Regions from separate parts of the Cytobacillus sp. Bva_UNVM-123 genome, predicted to be linked through region 1. Evidence: a T-box and tRNA genes for the amino acid it is inferred to sense, from the RefSeq annotation. Region 1 holds a T-box; the other holds one or more tRNA genes.
The links. A T-box is a leader RNA that pairs with one kind of tRNA and senses whether it is charged. The one in region 1 lies ahead of glyQ (glycine--tRNA ligase subunit alpha), so its partner is inferred to be a tRNA-Gly.
Positions count from the first base shown of each region.

Region 2: it encodes a tRNA-Gly, which carries the amino acid that the T-box ahead of glyQ (glycine--tRNA ligase subunit alpha) is inferred to sense. The anticodon was not compared.

Region 1 is NZ_CM177772.1:3,399,871-3,408,275, forward strand. Features, by position in the region: gene KDN24_RS17465 (pyruvate, water dikinase regulatory protein) at 1-607, opposite strand, end outside; gene ccpN (transcriptional regulator CcpN) at 651-1,277, opposite strand; gene glyS (glycine--tRNA ligase subunit beta) at 1,488-3,560, opposite strand; gene glyQ (glycine--tRNA ligase subunit alpha) at 3,562-4,443, opposite strand; T-box leader at 4,536-4,705, opposite strand; partial or broken gene vanT (serine racemase VanT catalytic subunit) at 4,766-6,929, opposite strand; gene KDN24_RS17490 (M15 family metallopeptidase) at 6,926-7,690, opposite strand; gene vanG (D-alanine--D-serine ligase VanG) at 7,687-8,405, opposite strand, start outside.
Region 2 is NZ_CM177772.1:1,549,986-1,558,390, forward strand. Features, by position in the region: gene KDN24_RS07410 (acyltransferase family protein) at 1-431, shown strand, start outside; gene galE (UDP-glucose 4-epimerase GalE) at 511-1,566, shown strand; tRNA gene KDN24_RS07420 (tRNA-Gly) at 1,892-1,965, shown strand; gene KDN24_RS07425 (B3/B4 domain-containing protein) at 2,441-3,109, opposite strand; gene queG (tRNA epoxyqueuosine(34) reductase QueG) at 3,272-4,402, shown strand; gene KDN24_RS07435 (amidase domain-containing protein) at 4,476-5,351, shown strand; gene trmL (tRNA (uridine(34)/cytosine(34)/5-carboxymethylaminomethyluridine(34)-2'-O)-methyltransferase TrmL) at 5,440-5,913, shown strand; gene nfsA (oxygen-insensitive NADPH nitroreductase) at 6,034-6,783, shown strand; gene prkA (ATP-dependent protease PrkA) at 7,182-8,405, shown strand, end outside.

The sequences.
Region 1 (8,405 bases):
GTTTCTCTGGACTTATTTTTAAGCCAAAACACTTTTCAGGGGGAACGAGGAATAACTCTTCAGGGGGATCAACTTCAGGCACTACCGGAACGTTTGCTACCTTTAGTCTTTTATGTGCTAAATATTGTGATAAAGGAGTTTTAGATGTCCTTGAAACACCTACAAGCACAATATCCGCTTTTAAAATCCCTCGAGGATCACGGCCATCGTCATATTTAACAGCAAATTCGATCGCTTCAATTTTTTTAAAGTAATCCTCGTCAAGCTTTCTAACTAGACCAGGTTCAAAGAGTGGTGTTTTTCCGTAATGAAGCTGAACTTGATCCATTAAAGGGCCAATAATATCACAAGCATAAATACCTTCTTTTGCAGCCATTTCTTGCATATAAAGGCGCATATCGGGTTTGACAAGCGTATAAACTACCATTCCATTTTCTAATTTTGCGAGGGAAATTACTTCGTCAATATGTACTTTGTCTTCAACATATGGGAATCGCTTAATTGTTATTTCACTGCCATTGAATTGGCTTACAGCTGCTTTCGTAACAAGCTCAGCAGTTTCCCCAACAGAGTCAGATACAACATAGATGATTGGCTTATTATTCATCCTTCAACACCATCTCCTCTAATTTCTTTGCTTGCACTCTTCATTATTTATCCTCTGCAAGAGCCAAAAAGGCTTTTGTAAGGTTTGTTTTTGTAATTCTTCCTATTACTTCAAAACCTTTTTCAGTTTGTTTAACAATTGGCAACGCATCAATTTGTTTTTCAATCAGCTTTTTTGCAATGTCAATTAATAAATCATCTTTCTCACACATAGCAATATTTGGCATTCTCGTCATAATAATATTGACAGGGATCGCTGTTAACTCCTGTTTTCCAATACTCGCCCTTAATAAATCCTTCCGAGAAAGAACGCCTACTAATAATGATGATTGATCAACAACGAATAAAGTACCTACGTCTTCTAGAAACATCATAACAATCGCATCATAAACAGATACATTTTCGTTTACGACAACAGGTATCGATTGAAAATCCTTTACATAAAGCTTCTTTAAATTTTCAGTAAGCAGCTGATTACCAGATTTTCCGGTGTAGAAATAACCTACACGAGGCCTTGCATCCAAAAATCCAGCCATTGTTAATATGGCCAAATCCGGCCTTAATGTTGCCCTTGTTAAATTTAATTGCTCGGCAATATTTTCACCTGTAATCGGGCCATTTTCTTTAACAATCTCCAATATTTTTTCTTGCCGTTTATTCAACTCGATCATAATCACCACCTGACATAAAATGCGGAAACGCCTTGCTCAAGCATGAACAAACCTATCTAAAAGTTTTTCAGGCCCAGCTTTCATCTTTACGTCATTGCTAGCGCCTTATTAATAAACCTTATTATATACCATATCTTGAAAATGAAAAGAACAGTTTATAGATATTGAAAATGAGGAGAGCCAAAATTGACTCTCCGATAAAAAGCAATATTACTTCACAATAATTTCGTTCATATTGGCAAACTTCTTAATAATTTTTGCAAGATTAACCATTTGGCTCAATCTATTGTTGCGAATATTACGATCTTCTGCCATAACCATCGTATGATCAAAATACTGTTCAATTTCAGGCTTTAAAGAAACGAGTAGTGCAAATGTTTCTTCCGCGGAAATCTCTTCATCTAATTTCTTGCTAACGAGTATGAATTGATTATAGAGATTTTTTTCAAACTCATTTTCGAATAAATCAACATTTATTTCTGCCACATTTTCAGCTTTAGATGAAATATTAACAACTCTACTTAAAGCCTCAATACTTTCTTTAAATCCTTCACCATTCTTTTTCGCTTCAAGCACTTCAGCCCTTTTCACAAGAGCTGGAAGTGAACTTATTTCATTATCAAGAACTGCTTCGATTAAATCATATCTTATATGCTTCTCTTGTAGAATATGTTTCAATCTTTGTTTAAAGAATGACATTACTTCTTGCGTGATTTCTTTCTTGGCTTTCTTCAAAATATTCGCTTCTTCTAACAGATTTAAAGAAGTATTTACAACACCTTCTAAGGAAATGGAAAAATGTTTATTTAAAAGTGTTTGTACAATTCCTGTTGCTTGGCGTCTTAATGCATATGGATCTTGTGAGCCACTAGGAATAAGCCCAATCGCAAAAAACGAGACAATGGTGTCCATTTTTTCTGCGATTGCAAGGGCAGCTCCTGGATTACTGCTAGCTGTTTCATCATCAGCATTGCGCGGCATATAGTGCTCATTTATAGCCTTTGCAACACCTTCTTTTTCACCTTTTTGGAGCGCATATTTCTCTCCCATAAATCCTTGCAACTCAGGGAATTCATAGACCATATTAGAAACTAGATCAAATTTACAAATTTCCGCCGCACGCTCAGCAATCTCGCTTTCCTCCTCGCTTAAATGAAGTTCAGCGGTAATATTATTTGTCAGCTTTCTGACTCGCTCGACTTTTTCTGAAAGTGTTCCGATTTCCTCATGGTAAACAATAGACTTTAATTTCGCTAAAGAATCTTCAATGGCCGTTTTTTGATCTTCCTTATAAAAGAAAGCAGCATCAGAAAGTCTAGCTCTTAATACTTTTTCATTGCCTCTTGCCACCTTATCTAAATGTTCATGTCCACCATTTCGTACCGTGACAAAAAAAGGAAGTAGCTTTTCAGCTTTTGTTTTCACCGGAAAATAACGCTGATGTTCCTTCATTGAAGTAATAAGGACTTCTTCAGGAATGTCGAGAAACTCCTCTTCAAAGCGGCCAAACAAAGCTGTTGGATATTCAACAAGATTATTTACTTCTTCTAATAATTCCTCATCAATCGGAATTATCCAATTATTTTCTTCTTCGATCGCCTTTATTTGTGATAATATTGCATTCTTTCTATCTTCAGGATTCACAATAACATACTGGTTCAATAATGCCTTTTCATATTCTTTTGGCTCATTAATTGTCACTTTGCCACCTAGAAAACGATGACCTATTGTCCAATTACTAGTCTCAACTGAAGTAATGGAAAATGGAATAATCTCATTTCCAAATAAGGCTATGATCCACTTTATCGGTCGTATAAAACGGAGTTCTTTATCTGCCCAGCGCATGTTTTTTGGGAATGTCATGGCTGTGATAATTTGCTTTAGCTCATGTAGTAAAGTAACTGTTTCCTGACCTTTAATAAATTTTTTAACATGAGCATATTCAACTCCATTAATTTCCTTAAAAAAGATCTCATCAACTTGCGCACCTTGCCCACGGCAAAATCCAATTGCAGCCTTCGACCATTCACCTTTATCATCCATTGCAATTTTTTTTGCAGGACCCTTTGCTTCTTCATGAATATCCTCTTGTGCTTCGTTCACGCCTTCAACAAGCACAGCTAATCGACGTGGCGATGAATAAGCTTTTACTTCATCATAAGCAATTTTCTTTTCTGCTAACCATGATTGGACTTTCTCTGCTAGCTGATTCATGGAGTTCGTCACAAATCTCGCTGGAATTTCTTCTAATCCTATTTCTAAAAGGAGATCTCTTTTAGTCATTTCACTTCTCCTCCTTTGATTTTAATATTGGAAAACCAAGTTTTTCACGCTCTTCATAAAACGTTTTGGCAATTTTTCTAGCAAGATTACGACATCTTCCTAAATAACCGGTTCTTTCCGTAACAGAAATGGCACCTTTCGCATCTAAAAGATTGAATGCATGTGAACATTTCAGAACATAATCATATGCGGGGTGGACAAGTCCTTCCTCCATTTGTCGATGTGCTTCCTTTTCATAAATATTGAAAAGATTAAAGAGCATTTCGGTATCAGATGTCTCAAATGTATATTTAGAATGCTCAATTTCTGGCTGTAAGAAAATATCTCTGACTGTAAAACCGTCTGTCCATTCAAGATCAAAAACATTCTCTTTTTCTTGGATGTAAGATGCTAATCGTTCAATTCCATAGGTAATTTCTACGGAAACAGGCTTACACTCGATTCCTCCGACTTGTTGAAAATAAGTAAATTGTGTAATTTCCATCCCATCCAGCCATACTTCCCATCCAAGACCAGCACAGCCGAGTGAAGGATTCTCCCAATTATCCTCTACAAAACGGATATCATGCTCTAATGGGTTTATTCCTAAAGCCTGTAATGATTCTAAATACAATTCTTGAATATTATCTGGTGATGGCTTCATAATCACTTGAAATTGATGGTGCTGATAAAGACGGTTTGGATTCTCACCATATCTGCCATCAGCAGGGCGGCGTGACGGCTCGACATAAGCTACATTCCACGGCTCTGGACCAATCGCCCGTAAAAAGGTGTATGGGCTCATCGTACCTGCCCCCTTTTCAACATCGTAAGCTTGCATTAATATACAGCCTTGACTTGACCAATGCTTCTGCAAAGTTAAAATCATGTTTTGAATATTCATTTTTGCACCTTCCTTAATAAAGTTTCTTTCCTTTTGCAATAAGTGTTCATTCATGACAAAACAACAAAAAACCCCCGTCTCTATGCATGAAGCATAGGGACGAGAGTTTACCCGCGGTTCCACCCTATTTGCTGTAATATACAGCCACTTTATTGTCCAATTGCTCTGGAGCGCCTTCCTTATCCTTCCATACCTAGCTTTCACTACCCTAGGATCGCTTAAATAGAGTGGGAAAAGTACTCTTCTCCGTCACAGCAACGAATATAGTTAATAATATGAATAATAGATGAAACAAAAACGAATGTCAATAAAAGCAATCTAATTATTTTAGGGACAGGGGAACCGGTTCCTTTTCCCAGATCCTTTCAATCCGTTCTCCCAACCGGCTTAACAGCTCATTTGTTATTGTTCCAGCATTTTCAGCAACCTGTTCAGCAGTTATTTGTTCTGTACCATCCGTTCCGATTAACGTAACAATATCATCCTGCTTAACATCTCGGATATTTGTAATATCAATTAAAAGCTGATCCATGCAAATCTTTCCAATAATAGGTGCTCTTTGACCAGAAACAAGTACATAACTATTCCTGCTTGCTAAGCTTCTTGGAAATCCATCTGCATAACCTATTGATACCCCTGCAATTTTGGATTGACGAGTTGCGCGATATTGCCGACCATATCCAACAAATTCACCACGTTTAATTTCTTTTATAATCGATATTCTTGCTTTTAAAGAAAGAACTGGACGTAAATCAACGGAAAGCTTTGTTTTATCATTTGCAGCACTCAAAACCCCATACATTGCAATGCCAATTCTTGCAAAATCACAATGAAGCTCAGGAAAATTCAAAATCCCATAGCTGCTTTGCATATGAATTTTCGGGGAAATCCCCTCGCGATACTTAAGCTCTTTGACTATTTTATGAAATCGTTCTATTTGCAAGTAGGTAAATTTTCGCACATCGACATGTAATTGATCAGAGACACTTAAATGTGTATATATACCTTTAATTTCCAAGTTTTCACAAGAACATATTTGTTTAATTTTCGTCATGTTTTCGCATCTTTCCCCTAAACGATTCATACCAGTATCAATTTTAAGGTGCGTCATTATTTTCTGACCTAATTTGTTTAACTGCTTTGCATAATCGAAACTAACGATAGTCTGGGTTAATTGATATCGCTGCAATTCATAGGCTTCTTGTAAAGAGGTATAGCCTAATATTAAAATTTCACCTTTCACCCCATTTATGCGAAGTTCAATCCCTTCAGCCAATGTCGCGACTGCAAAATGAGTAATTCCTATTTTATTAAGCTCTTTTGCCATTTGAACACTACCATGTCCATATCCATTTGCTTTTACTACTGCCATAAACTCACATTTATGAGGTAATATTTTTTGTAATTCCTTTACATTGTGACGAAGATTAGCCAAATTCATTTCAGCCCATGCTCGGCCCTTCATAACCATTTTCCTTTCTTTTTTTATCCATTTGTTTTACGAGTATTGCTGAACAACCGTAAGATACTAAAGTGACTACGAAAAAATGAATCATACTATTTTCCACTAATAACGACTGAAGACTTGTGATTTTAGCAAAACCACGTACGAGAACAATAATAAAAGGATGAATGATATACACAATCATGGAAATGTTTCGTAAGTCTTTCCTTTCTTTGCCTTTCCATAAAAGCAATAGTTGGAAGACAAAAAACATGCATGGAATCAGCATTAAATACATGCTGTCATGACGTTGTAAAGAATATTTATGAAGCAGCAATCCTTCAATTAACAGAAGGGAAGCTGATACGACAAGCCCGAAAAAGCAATTCTTCAAATGTCCAGGTCTCGGTTGTTTAGCAATCAATGCCCCGAGTATAAGAAATATAGGGGCAAAAAATAGACCATTTCTTGTGTAATCGGAAATGCTAAATACTTCTTCATAAAAAAGCTTCAAAAATGGCATTTGTTCTGCTATTCCATAATAACTATCTCCGAAAAGTCCAACTAAATAAAGAAGACTTGCAATTAGAAAAACAGAGGTCACTGTAAATTTATTTAATAGTACATATAATCCAGCTACTCCAATTATGACAGCAGGTAAATACCAAAGATGATAAAAAGTTCCATCAAAAACAATATCCTTTAATAGGGTTGGCATAATAGGTTTATTGTCAAAATAACCTGCATAAAAGTTTATTGGGAGATAGAGAAGAATGGAGATTCCATACAATAAACAAGATTTTTTCATAAATTTATTTAATTTATTTCGGTCTGCTTCTTGATTGTTTAGATAATGAGACACTAAGAAAAAACCTGTTGTCATAAAGAAAAATGGAACTGCAACCCTGGCAACAATTCGGGTCAAAATGAAATCTCCTGTTTCGGTTAATGATAATAATGGTGATGTATGATTAGCAACGACAAGAATGGCTGCAATCATTTTAAAATAGTCAATTCCACCATATTCACTTTTTGGATTCATCCATCTATCCTCCAAATCGTGACAATAAACCCAGTAGCATTATCTCCAGAAACTTGATAACGATCATTACTTGAGATTTGTAAATAAATTGGAAAATCCGAAGATGCCTCGACATAAAATATTTCAAAAAATTGCTCATCTATTTTTAACTGAAGATGGCTTTTGTTATATGAGAAACCTTTTATATATTCTATGTATTCTTCTAAAGTGATTTCTTTCTGTTTTATTACATATGAATGAGGAAAGCCAACATAGCGAAAATGCCAAGGCTCATGGGCAATTCCAGTAATATCTGTCTTCCCACAAGGATAACGTTCGATAAATCCGTACATAGGTGCCTTTTCTCGAAATTTTTGACTTATCCCTGTATATGGGAATTCTGGTCGAATAAAATCAATATCCTCTTTGGCTATTCCAACATCGATCGCTAAACCTGTTTGATGTTCACTATGGTTTGGCAATGCAACATAATTGGATGTAAATTCTTCGCCATTTTCCGCCATAGAGTCATAGTAGATTTTTTGCTGCTCTGCGAAAGTCCGATAACCGCTAACAGGGACAATATTCTGAGCACTTTTAAGTGAAGCGATAAGTTTTGCATACATAACTGCTGCCTCATGATTTATTAAAATAGTGGGATAATCAGAACTAATAGAAACAAAGTCATTATCAATAAATTCATCCGAAACAGCATGCGTCTTATTAATCAGGATTAAATTTCCTTTATACAAATTGGCTTTCTCTAGAACTAAACTTTTCATTGTTCTACCCCTAGCCTTATTATCCTTTCTAAAATCTCTTCAAACGACATTCCGCCGCTTTTGAGCATATTAGGAAAGCGGCTATGTGCAGTAAAACCAGGGATTGTGTTCACTTCATTAAAATAAAGATCACCATCTGGTGTTAAAAATAGATCGACTCTTGCAAACCCTTTACAACCTAACACCCTATAAATCGTTTTTGCAATATGTTTAATTTTATTTGTTGTCTGTGAATCGACTCTTGCTGGTAAATGAATATTAGAATTCTGCAACGTATATTTTTCTTGATAGTCGAAAAAGCCACTTTCAAGTTCGATTTCATCTACTTCACCAATCATTAATTCATCATTGCCCAATATGGCGCAGCCAACTTCAAAACCAGAGATGTTTTCCTCAATAATGACTTTATTATCATATTCAAATGCGTTTACAGCAGCCTTGAATAGGTCATTTCTTTTATATACTTTTGTAATCCCAAAGGATGACCCTGCTCTTACAGGCTTCATAAACAGCGGTAAGGAAAATGATTTGATCTTTTCAAGAAGTTCACTCTCACTTATTTTGTCATTTATGACAATAGAACGCGGTACCTTTATTCCTGCCTGCTCTACCAATGTATGTGCCAGCCATTTATCCATACAAATGGCTGAGGAAAGCATGTCACAGCCAATAACCGGAATCCCAGCTAACTCCAATAGCCCCTGAATCGTACCGT
Region 2 (8,405 bases), 1.8 Mb from region 1:
ATTTAAATCAATATCTTTCTTTCTTATTGATTATTTTGGGGATGAGCGGATTTCCGCTTGCTTGGTTTAATAGTAAATATTTGTGGGTTGATGTCAGTCTACAAGTCGTTACGACTATAGCCTCTACTTTATTAATAATTGGATTCGCATCAATAGACTTAAAAAAGGAATTTAAAATCCCTAAATTGGCTAAATATCTTGGTGATGCCTCATTTTCCATTTATCTTATTCATAAAGTAGCATTATCAATTATATGTCGGATACTTAGCTCATTCCTGTTCTTTACTACCCACTATTTAGTAGCAAATTTCATAATTATTGTTTTTGCGATAGCTGCAGGATGTATTGTGCATACATTTATAGAAAAACCAATGAATATAAGATTAAAAAAATTACTTTATCAAAAGCAACAGATTGCTTTATTTAGGTAAGAAAGGCTATTCCGTGTTCGGAGTAGCCTTTTTTTGATCCAAACATTAACGATGAAATAGAAACAATGGAGGTTATGAAATGCCAATCCTAATTACAGGTGGTGCTGGCTATATCGGGACTCACACATGTGTAGAACTGCTTCAAGCAGGCTATGAAATTGTAGTCGTCGATAATTTTTTAAATAGTAAGCCTGAAGCATTGAGACGTGTCGTCGAGATTACGGAGAAAGATTTTCCAGTATATGAAGTTGATTTATTAAATAAAGAGTCATTAATGAGAGTTTTTGCTGAAAATAATATTGAGGCAGTCATTCATTTTGCTGGTTTGAAGGCAGTTGGAGAATCGGTTGCCATTCCTCAACGTTACTATCAAAACAATATAATTGGAACATTGAATTTATGTGAAGTGATGGAAAGCTTTGGCGTGTTTCGGATGGTCTTTAGTTCATCAGCAACAGTTTACGGAATGTCAAATAACATCCCATTCATGGAGGAGCTCCCACTTCAAGCAACTAATCCATATGGAAGAACAAAATTAATCTGTGAGCAGCTTCTACAAGACTTATATATATCCAATCAAAAATGGAGTATAGCTCTATTACGCTATTTTAATCCAGTGGGTGCACATAGAAGTGGTCTTATTGGCGAGGACCCTAATGGAATCCCTAATAATCTTCTACCTTATATTAGTCAAGTTGCAGTAGGAAAGCTAAAAGAATTAAAGATTTTTGGGGATGATTATCATACACATGATGGAACTGGAGTTAGAGATTATATTCATGTTGTTGATTTAGCAGTTGGCCATCTGAAAGCTTTAGATAAAATTTATAACAGTCAAGGTGTTGAAGTGTACAATCTTGGTACTGGAAGAGGATATAGTGTTTTAGAGATCGTAAGAGCATTTGAACATGTTGCTGGTCTAGAAATTCCTTATCGAATTGTTGAAAGAAGAGCGGGTGACATTGCGGTTAGCTATGCAGATCCCCAGAAAGCAAAAAGAGAGTTATATTGGGTGGCGGAAAGAGGAATTGATGAAATGTGTGAGGATACATGGCGCTGGCAAGTAAATAATCCGAATGGGTTTGAAGAAGAGCAGAATCAATATAATATGAATAATTCTCTTATAATTGAATAAAAAATAATTCGACAAATTCCGCGAAAAAATCTTGACGAAACATAAAAAGGAGAGTATTATATAGTAGTTATCACATCAGAAACAAACGATTACAGGGAAACCTGTTTTATTTTTTTTATGATGATATACAATTTCTTGTATACTCTCCATGTGAATTTTATAACAAATAATACGCGGGTGTAGTTTAGTGGTAAAACCACAGCCACGAGCAAAGCTTCCAAGAATTTTCATCGAGTTGCCTCGACGCATTTACATCCTTGAATATGCTAGAAGAGGAAGAGGCATTTGCTCGTAAAGTAAAATTACTTAAAAATACAAATAATATGCGGGTGTAGTTTAGTGGTAAAACCACAGCCTTCCAAGCTGTTGATGAGGGTTCGATTCCCTTCACCCGCTCCATACATATCAACGCAGTGTTTCGATTCGAAAAGAACGAGGTGTTGCGTTTTTTTATTTGCCGGAAATGATTAAATTTTAGCTAAATGGAAAGAGGCCGATATAAACGGAAAGAGACCGATATAAACGGAAACTGGCCGATATAAACGGAAAGAGGCCGATATAAACGGAAAGAGGCCGATATAAATGGAAAGAGGCCGATATAAACGGAAAGAGACCGATATAAACGGAAACTGGCCGATATAAACGGAAACTGGCCGATATAAATGGAAAGAGGCCGATATAAACGAAAACTGGCCGATATAAATGGAAACTGGCCAATATAAACGGAAAATTGCCGATATAAACGGAAAGAGGCTGATATCATTCATAAAGTCGCTGATATATCTAGAAAGTCGCCGATAAACCAGGAAAAGTTACTATAAAAATGCAGGAAGTCGCAATTTTTTTTGTGAAGATTATGAAAAAAGGGTGCCAATCAGCACCCATTAATCGCAAACTCCCCTTCTCCCCCATGAACCTGTAAATACATATCCATCAACGATTTCACCATTTGCTTTGCTTCGTCTATATTTATGGACGGCCGCAAAAAGACGATTTGGACGGCATTCTTCGTTTCCTCTGTTACACAAGTTCTCTCTGAATCTACAAAAGGGCTACCGAACGGACCTTGTTCGTCTACATTAATGATTAAGCGGTGCAGTGAATTTGGTCTTCCATTTAAACCTTGATATTCTTCTCCTTCATCTCCAAGTCTAATGGTAATGTCTCCAGATAATTTATCTAAATCATAAATCCCAATCGGAATTTCATATTGCAAGGAAAAAAAGTTATTTAAATCGATGGAGCTGTTGACTGGCTGTAAGTAGTTTTGCTTTTTTACCCTGCGATATAAAGCTTCAGCTGAAAGGCGGTAACGGTTGGGGTCCTTTCCAACTGATTTGAAAATTTGTCTCCATTCTTTAATTCCTTCTAATTCGTTTACATTTTTATCTTCTAAATCAAAGAAAAGGGACTCCTGGAATAATTGCAATCGCCCCTTTACCATTTGAGGTGATTCGCCAACATGTATATTGTGATAATGGATAACCCCAACCTTAAAGTTAGGAACGAGTGTGCAAAGTTCCTGTGAAAGATGAATTTCCAACGTTTCCACCTCCAAATTTATTTAAATTTAGTTTATCATAATAAACAATGGTCTTTAAATGTAATGCAGTGATGATTAACTGCTAATATAGATGCGAAAAAAGTATTCTTTATATGATTTGCAGCAATTTTAAGGTTTTTTTAGAAAAGAAGGTGACAAATAATGAACTATGCTCAATTAAAGCAAGAGATTATTGAATATAGTAAAACGATTGGAATTGATAAAATCGGGTTTACGACTGCCGCCCCTTTTGATGAGATGAGAAATCGGTTAATCCGGCAGCAAGAGTTGCAATATCAATCAGGCTTTGAAGAAAAGGATATTGAAAAAAGGGTGAATCCAGCTTTATTAATGGAAGAACCTCGTTCCATAATTTCTATTGCACTAGCCTATCCTTCGAAAATGAAAGTAAGAGTGGTCAGTAAAAAGGGAGAGAGAAGAGGCATTTTTTGTCGGGCATCATGGGGAAAAGACTATCATCTCATTTTGCGTGAACGATTGCAGCAGTTAGAAGAATTTATTCAATTAAAGCTGCCTACTGCAAAGTGTAAATCAATGGTTGATACGGGTGAATTAGTTGATAGAGCTGTCGCTGAGAGAGCAGGCATTGGTTGGAGCGGGAAAAATTGTTCAATTATTACACCGGAATTTGGGTCATATGTTTATTTAGGAGAAATGATCACAACCATCCCCTTTGAACCAGATGAACCAATCGAAGATCGTTGTGGGACTTGTAATAAGTGTATTGATGCTTGTCCAACCGGTGCGTTAGTTCAAGGTGGGCAGCTAAATGCGCAGCGCTGTATCGCTTTTTTAACACAAACAAAGGGATATATTGCTGAACCATTTCGTGAAAAAATCGGAAATCGAATATATGGGTGTGACACGTGCCAAACTGTTTGTCCAGTAAATAAAGGAAAAGATTTTCATTTTCATGAGGAAATGGAGGCTGGTCCTGAAATCGTTAAGCCACTGTTAACCCCAATTTTGCATATGAGCAATCGAGAATTTAAAGAGAAATTCGGACATCTTTCAGGTTCTTGGAGAGGGAGAAAACCGATCCAACGTAATGCTATTATTGCATTAGCACATTTTAAAGATGAAACTGCAGTTATTGACTTAATTCAGGTGCTGACAAAGGATCCACGTCCAGAAATTCGCGGCACGGCTGCTTGGGCACTTGGAAAAATTGGTGGAGAAACAGCTCATTTAGCTTTACAACAACGTCTTAAAGAGGAAGATGATGAATCCGTGTTGTCAGAAATACATGGTGCCATAAGAGTGTATAATTAAAGTTTACTTATCAATCGTGTTGAATGAAAGCAATATCCTTTCATATAAATAAATGTGAAAGGAGTGTTTGCTTATGCGAGATCAGCTTCAACAATTATTGGAAAAACGTGTTCAACAATGTGTTACTCCCAATAAAGGTACTTGCACGAAAATTGAGCAGAAAAAGGAAAACTTAGGTAAACGTTCAGGAGATATTGTGAAAGCTCAAGCGACCGGAAAGATTATTTCAGTTGGTGATGAAGTAGCAGATATTCGTAATGTGAATTATCAAGTTCACTTTAAATATTTAATTAAACAAAAAGAGATGTTTATTATGGAAGAGGAAGTGGAAGAGCGCATAGCCGAGTTTTATAAAGGGGTAATCGTGGATGATATAGAAGTCAATCCATTTGAAGTCGTTAAAATAGAGGAAAAGCAAGAAAATGAAAATGTGAGAGAGGAAGAAACACTAGAAAGAATCTCATATGAATATGACCGTTTAAAGGCTGTTCAATATGCTGAAAGATGGTGGAATAGCTATAATCCAGCATATAAGACGTTTGAAGTAAATTGTACGAACTATATATCACAATGTTTATATGCGGGAGGAGCTCCGATGAGAGGGCATCCTAATCGGGGGCAAGGATGGTGGACGACAAATAGTAATTGGAGCTATAGCTGGTCTGTGGCCAATGCGATGAAGAATTATTTGCCACACTCAAAAATTGGTTTGCGAGCAAAAGAGGTATCAAGTCCTAAAGAATTATTATTAGGCGATGTCATCTGCTATGACTTTCAAGGGGATGGACGGTTCGATCATACAACCATTGTTACAGCAAAAGATGCTGACGGAATGCCATTAGTGAATGCAAACACTTATAATAGTAGAATGAGATATTGGGCCTATGAAGATTCAACTGCGTATACTCCAAATATTAAATATAAGTTTTTATCGATTGAAGACGTATAATTAAATATTCCTCTTATGCGCCGTCCTAATTCCTTTGCATAGTGATATAATAAATTATTATAGTTAAATTCTTTTAGAGGTGAAAGACGTGGCATTGCATGTTGTATTATATCAACCAGAGATTCCAGCTAATACCGGCAATATCGCTCGTACTTGTGCAGCGACTGATACGATTTTACATTTAATTCGTCCGCTCGGTTTTTCGACTGATGATAAAATGTTAAAACGGGCTGGATTAGACTACTGGCAGTTTGTAAACATTATTTATTACGATTCCCTAGAGGAATTTTATGAGAAAAATGATGGTGGGGAATTTTATTATTTAACGAAATTTGGGAGTATGCCTCATTCTACTTTTGATTATAGTGATAAGAATAAAGATTATTACTTTATTTTTGGAAGAGAAACGACAGGCCTTCCGAAAGATGTTATTGAGAAAAATAAAGATCGAGCACTCAGAATTCCGATGAATGGAAATGTCCGTTCATTAAATCTTTCAAATACTGCTGCGATCCTTATTTATGAGGCGTTGAGGCAACAAGATTTTCTTCATTTAAAATAGACGTTATCAAAGCTATCCTGATTGCTATGCATTTAGGATAGTTTTTTTGATTTTTAAGAGCTGTCCGATTGGAGAAAATAACATTAATCAGTACAATATGGTATGAAAGGATGGGAAAATATGAATGAAACGATAAATTTACAGAGGAATCATCGCTCTATTCGCAAATTTGAGGATAAATCTTTATCTAAAGAGCAAATTAAAACAATTGTTGAAAGTGCACAATCAGCATCCACTTCAAGCTTCATCCAGGCTTATTCGATTATCGGTGTTACTGATTACGAAAAAAAGGAAAAATTGGCACAGCTAGCAGGTAATCAAAGCTATGTTGCCCGAAATGGACATTTCTTTCTATTTTGTGCAGATTTCTTTCGTCATGAATTAATAGGAGAAATGGAAGGAAAAAATGTACAGGCTTCATTAGAAAGCACTGAGAAATTTATGGTCGCTCTTATTGATACAGCATTAGCTGCGCAAAATGCAGCTTTAGCAGCTGAATCAATGGGGCTCGGAATTTGCTATATTGGCGGAATCCGCAATCATCTTGAGGAAGTGTGTGAGCTATTAAAAATTCCTTCAAGAGTTTTGCCTCTATTCGGGCTAGCAGTTGGTTATCCCGAAAAAATGACTGATAAAAAACCGCGGCTTCCATATGAGCATGTTTATCATGAAAATGAATATGAACAAAATGAGGAAGAATATCGTAATCAGCTTGAAACCTATAATAAGATCATTTCTAACTATTATGCCGAAAGGACAAATGGTGAAAGAAAAGATACTTGGACGAGCCAAATGGCGAACATGCTCGAAAAGCACACGAGAATGAGTATGAAGGAATTTGTAGACATGAAGGGATTCAATCGAAGATAAAAGATGGAAATGAAAAAGCTGCTATTTTTTTAGCAGCTTTTACTTATGGATTAAAAATATGGAATACAAGCTAATTCCCGATTACATCTATCCTTTTGCTTACCCCTTACGAATCATTACGCTCCTGGCTTGTCTTCGTAGCCTGATGTGAAGATAGCTGCTAAAAATGCAACCATAACACCAATAATTAAAATAAGTTTCATTTATATGTAATCCTCCTTTGAAAATGATAACTAAGTATAAGCTTATTATAGCCCAATACATAAAAACTGTGAATAAAATCTATGGAGAATTTTTAACAGTTAAAAGTTGAAACCATTCTCTCGTTTGCATGTTCATTTACAGGATTGCATACAGTATATTAATCGTCTCTGATTAGTGATGAGGGGGAGGAACATATGGATATTATAAAGAAAATTGAGATGTACCGCCATGAAGAAGAAAAACTCAAATGGGAAGGAACCTTTAGGGAGTATTTAGAAATTATTAAAGAGAAGCCTTGGGTTGCCCAGTCAGCACATTCGCGTGTCTACAATATGATAAAGGACGCTGGTGTTGAAGAAATAAAGGGGCAGAAAAGATATAAGTTTTTCTGTAATCAATTGTTCGGTCTTGAAGAGGCTTTAGAACGATTAGTCGAAGAGTATTTTCATCCAGCAGCGAAAAGACTTGATGTAAGAAAGAGAATTCTTTTACTTATGGGGCCAGTAAGTGGCGGAAAATCGACATTAGTGACGATGTTAAAGCGAGGGCTGGAATCATATTCACATGATGATCACGGAGCTATATATGCGATAAAAGGCTGTCCAATGCATGAAGACCCGCTTCATATGATACCACATCAATTCCGTCAAAACTTCTATGAAGAATATGGAGTAAGAATAGAAGGAAATCTGTCACCTCTAAATATGATGCGGCTGGAGCAGGAGTATGGAGGAAGGATTGAAGATGTTCTTGTCGAAAGAATTATTTTTTCTGAAGACCGCCGAGTAGGAATTGGAACTTTCAGCCCGTCTGATCCGAAATCTCAAGATATTGCAGATTTAACTGGAAGTATTGATTTCTCGACAATTGCAGAATATGGATCTGAATCTGATCCAAGAGCTTATCGTTTTGACGGAGAACTGAATAAAGCGAACAGAGGGATGATGGAGTTTCAGGAAATGCTTAAATGTGACGAGAAGTTTCTTTGGCATTTATTATCATTAACGCAGGAAGGGAATTTTAAGGCAGGGAGATTCGCTCTTATTTCTGCTGATGAGTTAATTGTGGCTCATACGAACGAAACCGAATATCGTTCGTTTATTTCCAATAAGAAAAACGAAGCCCTCCATTCTAGAATTATTGTCATGCCTATTCCGTATAATTTAAAAGTCACGCAAGAGGAAAAAATATATGACAAAATGATTCGAGAAAGTGATGTATCTGATGTCCATATTGCTCCACATACATTAAGAGTAGCAGCGATGTTTACCATCTTAACTCGTTTGAAGGAGCCGAAAAAAGGTGATATTGATTTAGTAAAGAAAATGCGCCTTTATGATGGGGAAAGTGTGGAAGGCTACAATCAGGCAGACTTGAATGAATTGAAAAAGGAATATGCAGACGAAGGAATGAGTGGA